DNA from 2 places in the Stenotrophomonas oleivorans genome. Region 2 is predicted to be linked to the other one. Evidence: riboswitches for the same ligand, from Rfam matches in the RefSeq annotation. Region 2 holds a riboswitch; the other holds the start of a gene.
The links. Region 2 has a riboswitch for thiamine pyrophosphate ahead of thiC (phosphomethylpyrimidine synthase ThiC). Riboswitches for the same ligand answer to the same signal wherever they lie in the genome.
Positions count from the first base shown of each region.

Region 1 (4,936 bases), 1.0 Mb from region 2:
ATCGGCTCCGACGCGAAGGCGCTGACCGGCCACACCCTGGCCGAGATGCGCGGGATGAACGATGGCGACCTGGCGCGGACGTTCTCCAGCTACTACATCCACAAGTACGCGGCGATCAGCATTCCGGAAAAGAACATCGAACCGCAGGCGGTGGCGCAGGGCCAGGGCCAGACCCCGGCAGCGCCTGCACAGGCCAGCGCAGCCGTGGCGGCGGGTGCAGCCACGCTGGCGGCAACCGCAACGGCGGCTGCCACGCCGAAGCCAGGCATTGAACTGCAGGCCGCCTACGAGGCCGGCGTGAAGTACGACGACGTCAAGTACGCCATCAACATTCCGGGCCACGCACTGTACGTACCGGGCAAGACCGGCAAGAACGTGGAGCAGGGTTACATCGACTGTTCCGGCTGGGTCGGCACGCTGCAGAACCGGACCATGGACGAGATCAACCAGAAGGCCGGGCACGCGGTGTTCAGCAAGGCTGATCGCATCGACCTGGGCAACCTCGGTTCCGGTGGGATCGTGCGCAAGGCGTTCGACCAGTCCGGCGTGCTGTTGGACCGCGACGCGATCCTGAAGCCCGATGCGCTGAAGGAAGGCATGATCATCGGCCTGGATACGGCCAAGACCCGCCATGAGCACTGGAACGGCATCGACCACATCGTGATGGTGGTGCGCGACCCCAACACCGACAAGCTGCTGATCAGCCAGTCCACCGGCAGCAAGGGCGTGCACACCATGCCGGTCGAGGACTACCTCAAGCAGGTGAAGGACCACCCGAACTGGAAGCTGTACGCCTCCGATCCGCTGTCCAAGGCCCGCGACCTGCTGGAAAACCGCACCCAGTCGCACGAGCAGACCCAGGGCAAGCCTGCGGCCGAGCACAAGGCCGCTGCCACGCCGCACGCCGAACTGTACAAGCAGGGCGCGCACAGCGAGGGCGTGCGCAAGGTGCAGGAGCAGCTGGGCCACCTGGGCTACGTCGGCGCCGACGGCAAGCCGCTGGTCGAAGATGGCCGCTTCGGCCGCAACACCGACGCGGCAGTGCGCCAGCTGCAGAAGGACAACGGCCTGGTCGCCGATGGCATCGTCGGTGCGAAGACGCTGGACGCGATCAAGGAAGCCCGCGAGCGCCCGCTGCTGAACGACGAGCGGCACCCGCGCAATCCGTTGTTCATCCAGGCCAGCAAGGGTCTGGAACTGCTGCCGGCCGGGACCTTCAAGGACCGCCACACGCTGGAAAGCGCTGCTGCGGCTTTGACCAAGGAGGCGCATGCCGCCGGCCTGCAGCGCATCGACTCGGTGGTGCCCAGCCCGAACGGTGAGCGCCTGTTCGCCGTGCAGGGCACCATCGGCGACCCCGCCGCCAGCCGCGTGGCGGTGGAGACCCGTGCCGCCAGCGAGCAGAGCCTGGCGCTCAGCAGCGGTGCCGTGCAGGGCGCGCCGAACGTGCTGCATCAGCAGCAGGACGCCCAGCAGGAGCAGGCCCGGCAGGCCCAGAAGGCGATGGGCGTCTAAGCCCGCGGCACCTTGGGAGAGAAGGGAGGGCCACGTTCGCGTGGCCCTTTCCCTTTCTGCCAGCTGAGCGGCCGGGGCCGCTTTCAGCCTTGCTTCATGCCGCCTGCCGCTAGATGAATGCGCAAGCCGCACGGTGGACCAGGCAATGTTCCGGCAATGTTGGAACGCCAGCGTGGACATCACGGCAGCCGGGGCGCCCCGCGCCCTCCCTGCCCAGCGTGGCATGCACCTCACAGGAGAACGAACATGCTCAGTACTTCCGCACTCAGCTTCCGCGGTCTGGCGATGGCTCTGGCACTGGTGGCCGGTGTGGCCGTGGTCAGCGATGCCAGCGCGATGTCGAGGAAGGACAAGCGCACCCTGGTCGGCGCCGTGGTCGGTGGCGTGGCCGGCAACCTGCTCTCCAACGGTGATCCCGCTGCCACTGTCGGCGGTGCCGTGGCTGGCGGCGCGATCGGCAACCTGACCACCTCCGACCGCCGCGACCGTCGTTACTACGACAATCGCCGTTACGACGACCGCTACGATCGCCGTTACGACCGTGGCTACTACCGCAGCGGCTACTACGACCGCGGTGACGACGGTCGCTGGCAGCGCGAGCGCTACTACGACAACCGCTACTACCACGACCGCGGTCGCCATCGCGGCTGGTAAGCAGCGCGGCATCCCCCATGCCGATGCACGGACGGGTGGGTCGATGACCCGCCCGTTTGCGTTGCGGGCGGCCATGGCGTTGAATGCGCAGCCTTGGATGTGATTTTCCCCACTGGGGCTGCGGCATGACTTCTTCTTTCCACCGGGTGCAGGGCCTCAACAACGACGAGGTCGCTGCCGACTGGCCGCCGATCAGCACCGCAGACCTCGCGTGGCTGCGCCGGCGCTTTCCGCAGCTGGATGCGGACAGCCATCCGCACTGGCACAGCCCGCGGCCACTCTCGGCCGCTGCCATCGTCAATGGCAGGGGCGGCGCGGTGTTCATCAAGCGCCACCACCACAGTGTGCGCAGTGCGGCCTGCCTGGAAGAAGAACACCACTTCATCGCCCATCTCGCTGCCGCCGGCGTACCGGTGGTGCAGTTGCTTGCGGCAGCCGATGGCCACACCGCAGTCGAGCACGGCGAATGGACCTTCGAGCTGCATGCCGTGGGCGTGGGCGAGGACCTGTACCGCGATGCCGTGTCGTGGTCGTTGCTGACCGATGTCGCGCAGGCCCGCGAAGCCGGCCGCATGCTGGCCCGGTTGCACCGTGCCGCCGCCAGCTATCACGCGCCACAGCGCAGTACCCATCTGCTGGTCGCGCGCGACGATCTGATCCGCGCCGACGATCCCATCGCCGCGATCAAAGCCGAACTGCCCACACGACCGGGGCTGGCCCGCTATCTCGCGCGCATTCCGTGGGAAGCACAGCTGCAGCGCGACGTGCTGCCTTGGCACACGGGCCTGGCCGAGCGCCTGCGCGACGAGCCACGGCTGTGGGCGCACAACGACTGGCATGTCTCCAACCTGCTGTGGCGCGACGGGCAGGTCAGCACCGTGCTGGATTTCGGCCTGGCTTCGCCCACCAGCGCACTGTTTGACCTCGCCACCGCGATCGAGCGCAACGCAGTGGCGTGGCTGGAACTGGAGCGCGGCATGGAGGCGGTGCGCATCGACATCGCACTGGCGTTGCTCGACGGCTACCGCGAGGTGCTGCCGCTGTCGGCGGCACGCGTGCAGCTGCTGGCCGACCTGCTGCCGATGGTCCATTTCGACTTCGCACTGTCCGAAGTGGAGTACTTCGAAGGCATCACTGGCTCCACCGCAAACGCGGATGTGGCGTGGCAGCCGTTCATGCTGGGGCATCCGGCGTGGTTCCACAGCGCGCCGGGACAGGCACTGCTGCAGGCGTTGCACGCGGCAGCCTGAAGGGCACCGGCTCGCAAATCCGTACCATTTGTAGTGAAATGGTCACCTGAAGCGGGGGTGCCTGGATCTGCCAGGCTGAGAGAGTCCCTTGGAACCTGATCCGGTTTGCACCGGCGTAGGGAGCTTTGAGCCGCAGCCACACCCCCGTCATGGGCCGGTGCACCTGCGCGCCGTCGCTTCGTCTCCCTTGTTGTCCGAAGACGAACCGAATGAACCGCTGCCTGCGCCCCACTCTGCTCTCCCTCGCCCTCTGCGCCGCGCTGCCGCTGCACGCCAGCGAGGCCGAGGCGTCCCCCGATGCGGCTGCCACCGGCGCCGAGCGCTCGCCCACCGAACTGGCGGCGGTACGCGTGCAGGCCGGCAAACCGAAGGCCGATACCTCACGCGTGAACGCCTTCGGTGGTGGGTCCTGGAAGGACACCCCGGCCTCGGTGAACGTGCTCGAGCGCGACTATCTCGACCGCCGCCAGGTGCGTTCGCTGTCCGAGCTGGCCAGCAACGATGCCTCGCTGGGTGATGCGTATGCGCCGGTGGGCTACTACCAGAACGTCGCCATCCGCGGCTTTGCGCTGGATGCCGCCACCGGCTACCGCTTCAACGGCCTGTCCATCGCCGGCGAACAGCGCCTGGCGCTGGAGAACGTGCAGTCGGTTGAGATCCTCAAGGGTGAAGCCGGCCTGGCCGCGGGTGTGATGGCGCCCGGCGGGATCATCAACTACATCGGCAAGCGCCCGGCCGAAGTGCGCACCGCCACGCTCGGTACCGACTCGGAAGGCTCGCGCTACGTCGCCGTCGATGTCGGCCACTGGATCACCCCGCGTTTCGGCCTGCGCCTGAATGCCGCATGGGATTCCAGCAATTCCTACGTCGAGCACGCCGATGGCCGTCGCAACTTCTACTCGCTGGCCGCCGACTGGCTGATTGGCGAACGCGGCAAGCTGGAAGTGGATGCCAACTACCAGACCAGCTCGCAGCGTTCGGTGTCCGGCTACCAGCTGCTGGGCGCGCGTGAGCTGCCGCACGGCGTGGATCGCGAATTCCTGCTCGGCTACCAGCCGTGGCAGCGCCCGGTGGATATCGCCAGCACCAACATCACCGCGTTGCACACCTACGACTTCAACGATGCCTGGCAGTCGCGCGTCTCGGTCGGCCACAGCCGCTCGGTGATCGATGACAACGTCGCCTTCGCCTACGGCTGCTACTACGCCACGCAATGCGCCGATGGCAGCGTGCCAGGCAACTACTTCGCGCCCAATGGCGACTACGACGTGTACGACTACCGCAGCCCGGACGACACCCGCCGCAACCAGCAGGCCCGTGCCGAGCTGCGTGGCCGCTTCGAGACCGGCAGCGTCGGCCATGAGTTGACCATCGGTGCCGACTACTTCCGCCGCACGGTAGACAAGCGCCCGAGCGTCAACGAGTACGTCGGCACCAGCAACATCCACGACGCACAGGTGCCGGTGTTCGCGCCGTCGCCGAAGATGCCAGAGCCGTCCGCACGACGCCTGGACAGC
Region 1 is NZ_CP031167.1:154,327-159,262, reverse strand. Features, by position in the region: gene MG068_RS00710 (peptidoglycan-binding domain-containing protein) at 1-1,515, shown strand, start outside; gene MG068_RS00705 (glycine zipper 2TM domain-containing protein) at 1,762-2,169, shown strand; gene MG068_RS00700 (phosphotransferase enzyme family protein) at 2,295-3,419, shown strand; TPP riboswitch at 3,463-3,558, shown strand; gene MG068_RS00695 (TonB-dependent siderophore receptor) at 3,629-4,936, shown strand, end outside.
Region 1: it holds a riboswitch for thiamine pyrophosphate, as region 2 does, so the genes downstream of both, MG068_RS00695 (TonB-dependent siderophore receptor) here and thiC (phosphomethylpyrimidine synthase ThiC) in region 2, are expected to answer to the same signal.

Region 2 (4,936 bases):
CCGGGCACGCCGAAGCAGCTGGAGGAGGGCGACACCATCTACATGACCGTGGCTGACGCCGACGGCATGATGGTGTCGTTGATACAGTCCAATTACCGCGGCATGGGCAGCGGCATGGCGCCGCCAGGGCTGGGCTTCATCCTGCAGGATCGTGGCGAGATGTTCGTGCTGCAGAAGAATCATCCCAACGGCTATGCACCGGGCAAGCGCCCGTTCCAGACCATCATCCCGGCGTTCATCACCAAGGGCGGCAAGCCGTATGCCAGCTTCGGCGTGATGGGCGGCGCGATGCAGCCGCAGGGCCACGCGCAGATCGTGATGAACCTGGTGGACTTCGGCATGAACCTGCAGGAGGCCGGTGATGCACCGCGCATCCAGCATGAAGGCTCGACCGAACCGACCGGGCAGGCCACGGCGATGACCGACGGTGGTGAGGTGAATCTGGAAACCGGCTTCCCGTATGAGACGGTGCGTGCGCTGATGCGCAAGGGGCATCGCATCGTGTTCGCCGACGGTCCGTATGGCGGGTATCAGGCGATCATGCGTGATCCGGAATCCGGCGTTTACTACGGTGCGTCTGAGAGTCGAAAGGATGGGCAGGCGGCGGGGTATTGAGGTTTCCCGGCCACCGGGCGGAGCCCCCTCTGCGGTGGATTCCGTAAAGCTGGGTTTGGCCGGGCGGGTGGATTGTCTGGGGGCCGCTGCAAGTACGTCCATGTAAGCTCGGTCGCCGCATCCATGCGGCTCACGCCCCCAGCCAATCCACCCGCCCGGCCACGGACAGTTTCCTGTGGCTGCCACCGCAGGAAGAGAAAGAAGAAGATCAAAAGCAAAGGCAGCAGCAACAGCCGCGTGCTGTGAGTTGGGGTCGGATCCGTTTTCCGGAGGAAAACGAATCCGCCCCCTTCTTGTTTTCCGATACACCTCATCCACGCATGGCGTGGAAAACCCACCGTCACACGGAAACTGTCGGGGGTGGGGCGGTGTGGGCTGGCAGGACCGTTGGCGCCATGGATGGCGCCATCGAGCCCCCATGGACGGGTTTACGGCGTGTCCTGCCAGCCCACACCGCCCCGCCAAACCAGCAGTAACCCAGAGCCGCTCTGGCTTTTGAACTTGCTCTTGCTTGAAAGAAAAGCAGTGCAGCCGCAGGCTGCAAAACCCCCTCAATCCTGATCGTGCGCGCGCGCCGCCTCCGCCTGGGTCTCCTCCTGCGCCGCCATCTCGCGCGCGATCCACGCATCGATCATATGCCGCTGGCGCTGCGCCTGCCGCCGCTCGCGCGTGTACTCCTGGTCCAGCACCCGGTACAGCGACACCATCACCAGCACCATCAGCAGCGCGAATGGCAACGCCGCAATCGTGATCATGCCCTGCAGTGCATCCAGGCCACCGGCCAGCAGCAACGCCGCTGCGATCAGCGCCACCGCGATGCCCCAGGCCAGCTTGCGCTTCAACGGCGGATCGCCTGCCTCGTCAGTGGACATGCTGGCCAGTACCAGCACCGCCGAATCGGCTGATGTCACGAAGAAGATCATCAGCAGCACCAGTGCGATGCAGGAAAGCAGCAAGGGCAGCGGCATGCTGTCAAACAGGGTGAACAGCACCGTTTCATAGCCATTGCCCAGCGCCTGCACCAGGTCGGCGTGGCCGAAGATCTGCGCCCACAGCGCAGTACCACCAAACACCGCGAACCAGAAGAAGCCCAGCACCGTGGGTGCCAGCACGACGCCGATGACGAACTCGCGGACGCTGCGCCCACGCGAGATGCGCGCGATGAACGAGCCGACGAACGGGGCCCAGGAAATCCACCACGCCCAGTAGAAGATGGTCCAGTCCGCTACCCATGTGCTGCCCGAGAACGGCGACATGCGCAGGCTCATCGTCACCAACTGGTTGAGGTACGACCCCAGTGTGGTGGTGAACGTATCGAAGATGAATCCGGTCGGGCCCAGCACCAGTACGGTGGCCGCAAGAAGCGCGGCCAGCGCAAGGTTGAAGTTGGACAGCCACTTCACCCCGCGCTCGACTCCGCTGGCGGTGGACGCCATGTACAGCACGAACGCGATGGCGATGATGGTCAGCTGCAGTGGCACACCCGCGTGCAGGCCGAACACGCGTTCCATGCCGGCAGCGATCTGGATGGTGCCGAAGCCCAGCGTGGTGGCCACGCCAATGGCAGTGGCAACAACCGCGGCGATGTTGACCACGCGTCCGATCCAGCCGCGATGGTGCCGGCCGATGATCGGTTGCAGCATGTCACTGACCAGTCCACGGCCATTGCGGTTGAACTGGAACCAGGCCATCGCCAGGCCGATCAGCGCGTAGATTGCCCATGGATGCAGGCCCCAATGGAAGAATGCATAGCGCATCGAAGCCCGCGCCGCGTCCATGCTCTGCGGTGCGAGGCCTTCCGGAGGCTTGGTGAAGTGGGAAATCGGCTCGGCGGCGCCCCAGAACACCAGGCCGATGCCCATGCCGGCGGCGAACAGCATCGACATCCAGCTGGCGCGCGAGAACTCCGGCTCGGCATCTTCACCGCCGATGCGCAGGTTGCCGAAGCGACCGAATGCCAGGTACATCAGGAACGTCAGTGCCAGGAACACGACCAGAAGATAGAGCCAGCCGACACTGCGGATGACATCGGCCAGTACCGACTGCACCACGGTATTGAAGGGGCCGGGTGCAACACCGGCAAGCAGCACCAGAAGCAGAACCAGTGCGATGGAAACGCGAAACACCATGAAGGAGCTTCTCCGATCAAGGGATTGAGGGGAGCGAGCAGAGCTTGCTGCGAGGGGCCGGCGACATGCAGCACAGACCGGGCAGGGGCCGCGAAGGCGGCGGGGAAACACCGGCCGCAGCGGCACGATGCGCGTGCACGTTACTGAATGCGATGTCACGGTTCTGTTAATACAGAAACAGCGGATCCACGCCGTGCGTGGATGGAACAGCCAGGAGCTGCAGTGCGTTCTATGCTCTAATGCACACCAAGAAGCGGGGGTACCGCGGCCATGTGGCCACGGTTGAGACAGTCCCTTGGAACCTGATCCGGCTCATACCGGCGTAGGGAAGCTTTGCAGTGCAGCCATGCCCGGACTCCGCCCAAGGACCGTCCGGGCGCGGCAGCAGTGCGCCGCCGCTTCGTCCCTGACCTTCCTGGACGATGCCCGATGAACGCACAGCTCTCCGCCCTGCAGCAACAGGCCCAGCAACTCTCCGAATCCGTGACCCGGCCCATTCCCGGCTCGCGCAAGATCCACGTGCCCGGTTCACGCCCGGATCTGCAGGTGCCGATGCGCGAGATCGCGCTGACCCGCACGCCGACCTTGTTCGGCGGCGAAGAGAATGCACCGGTGACCGTTTACGACACGTCGGGCCCGTACACCGATCCGGAGGTGCGCATCGATCTGTCCGCTGGTTTGCCGGCACTGCGTCGCGGCTGGGTGGAAGAACGCGGTGATACCGAGCGGCTGGAAGGACTGAGTTCTTCGTTCGGTCGCGATCGCGAGCATGACCCGAAGCTCGATGCGGTGCGCTTCCCCGCGCGCAGCCTGCCACGCCGTGCGCGTGCAGGTGCCAACGTCACCCAGATGCACTACGCGCGCCGCGGCATCATCACGCCGGAAATGGAATTCGTCGCCATCCGCGAGAACCAGCGGCTGGACGTGATCCGCGATGCCGGGCTGCTGCAGCAGCACCCGGGCGAGGCGTTCGGCGCGTCGATCCAGAAGATCATCACGCCGGAGTTCGTGCGCGACGAAATCGCCCGCGGCCGTGCGGTGCTGCCCAACAACATCAACCATCCGGAAAGCGAGCCGATGATCATCGGCCGAAATTTCCTGACCAAGATCAACGCCAACATCGGCAACAGCGCTGTTTCCTCGGGCATTGCCGAGGAGGTGGAGAAGCTGGTGTGGGCGATCCGCTGGGGCGGTGACACGGTGATGGACCTGTCCACCGGCAAGCACATCCATGAGACCCGCGAGTGGATCATCCGCAACTCGCCGGTGGCGATCGGTACCGTGCCGATCTACCAGGCGCTGGAGAAGGTCGATGGCCGCGCCGAAGCACTCACCTGGGAGATCTTCCGCGACACACTGATCGAGCAGGCCGAGCAGGGCGTGGACTACTTCACCATCCACGCTGGCGTGCTGCTGCGCTATGTTCCGCTCACCGCCAAGCGGGTCACCGGCATCGTCAGCCGCGGTGGCTCGATCATGGCCAAGTGGTGCCTGGCACACCACAAGGAGAACTTCCTCTACACGCATTTCGAAGACATCTGCGAAATCATGAAGGCCTACGACGTGACCTTCTCGCTGGGCGATGGCCTGCGCCCGGGCTGCATCGCCGATGCCAACGATGCCGCGCAGTTCGGTGAGCTGGAGACGCTGGGTGAGTTGACGAAGATCGCCTGGAAGCACGACGTGCAGACCATGATCGAAGGCCCCGGCCACGTGCCGATGCAGCTGATCAAGGAGAACATGGACAAGCAGCTGCGCGAGTGTGGCGAAGCGCCGTTCTATACGCTGGGCCCCCTGACCACCGATATCGCACCGGGCTACGACCACATCACCAGCGCGATCGGTGCGGCGATGATCGGCTGGTTCGGTACGGCGATGCTCTGCTACGTGACGCCGAAGGAACACCTCGGCCTGCCCAATCGCCAGGACGTGCGCGACGGCATCATGGCCTACCGTATCGCCGCGCATGCGGCGGACCTGGCCAAGGGACACCCCGGCGCGCAGGTGCGCGACAACGCGCTGAGCAAGGCGCGCTTCGAGTTCCGCTGGGAAGACCAGTTCCATCTCGGGCTGGACCCGGAGAAGGCCAAGGAATTCCATGATGAGACCCTGCCGAAGGATGCGCACAAGCTGGCGCACTTCTGCTCGATGTGCGGCCCGCACTTCTGCTCGATGAAGATCACCCAGGACGT
Region 2 is NZ_CP031167.1:3,705,785-3,710,720, reverse strand. Features, by position in the region: gene ggt (gamma-glutamyltransferase) at 1-615, shown strand, start outside; gene MG068_RS17200 (BCCT family transporter) at 1,167-2,744, opposite strand; TPP riboswitch at 2,990-3,091, shown strand; gene thiC (phosphomethylpyrimidine synthase ThiC) at 3,174-4,936, shown strand, end outside.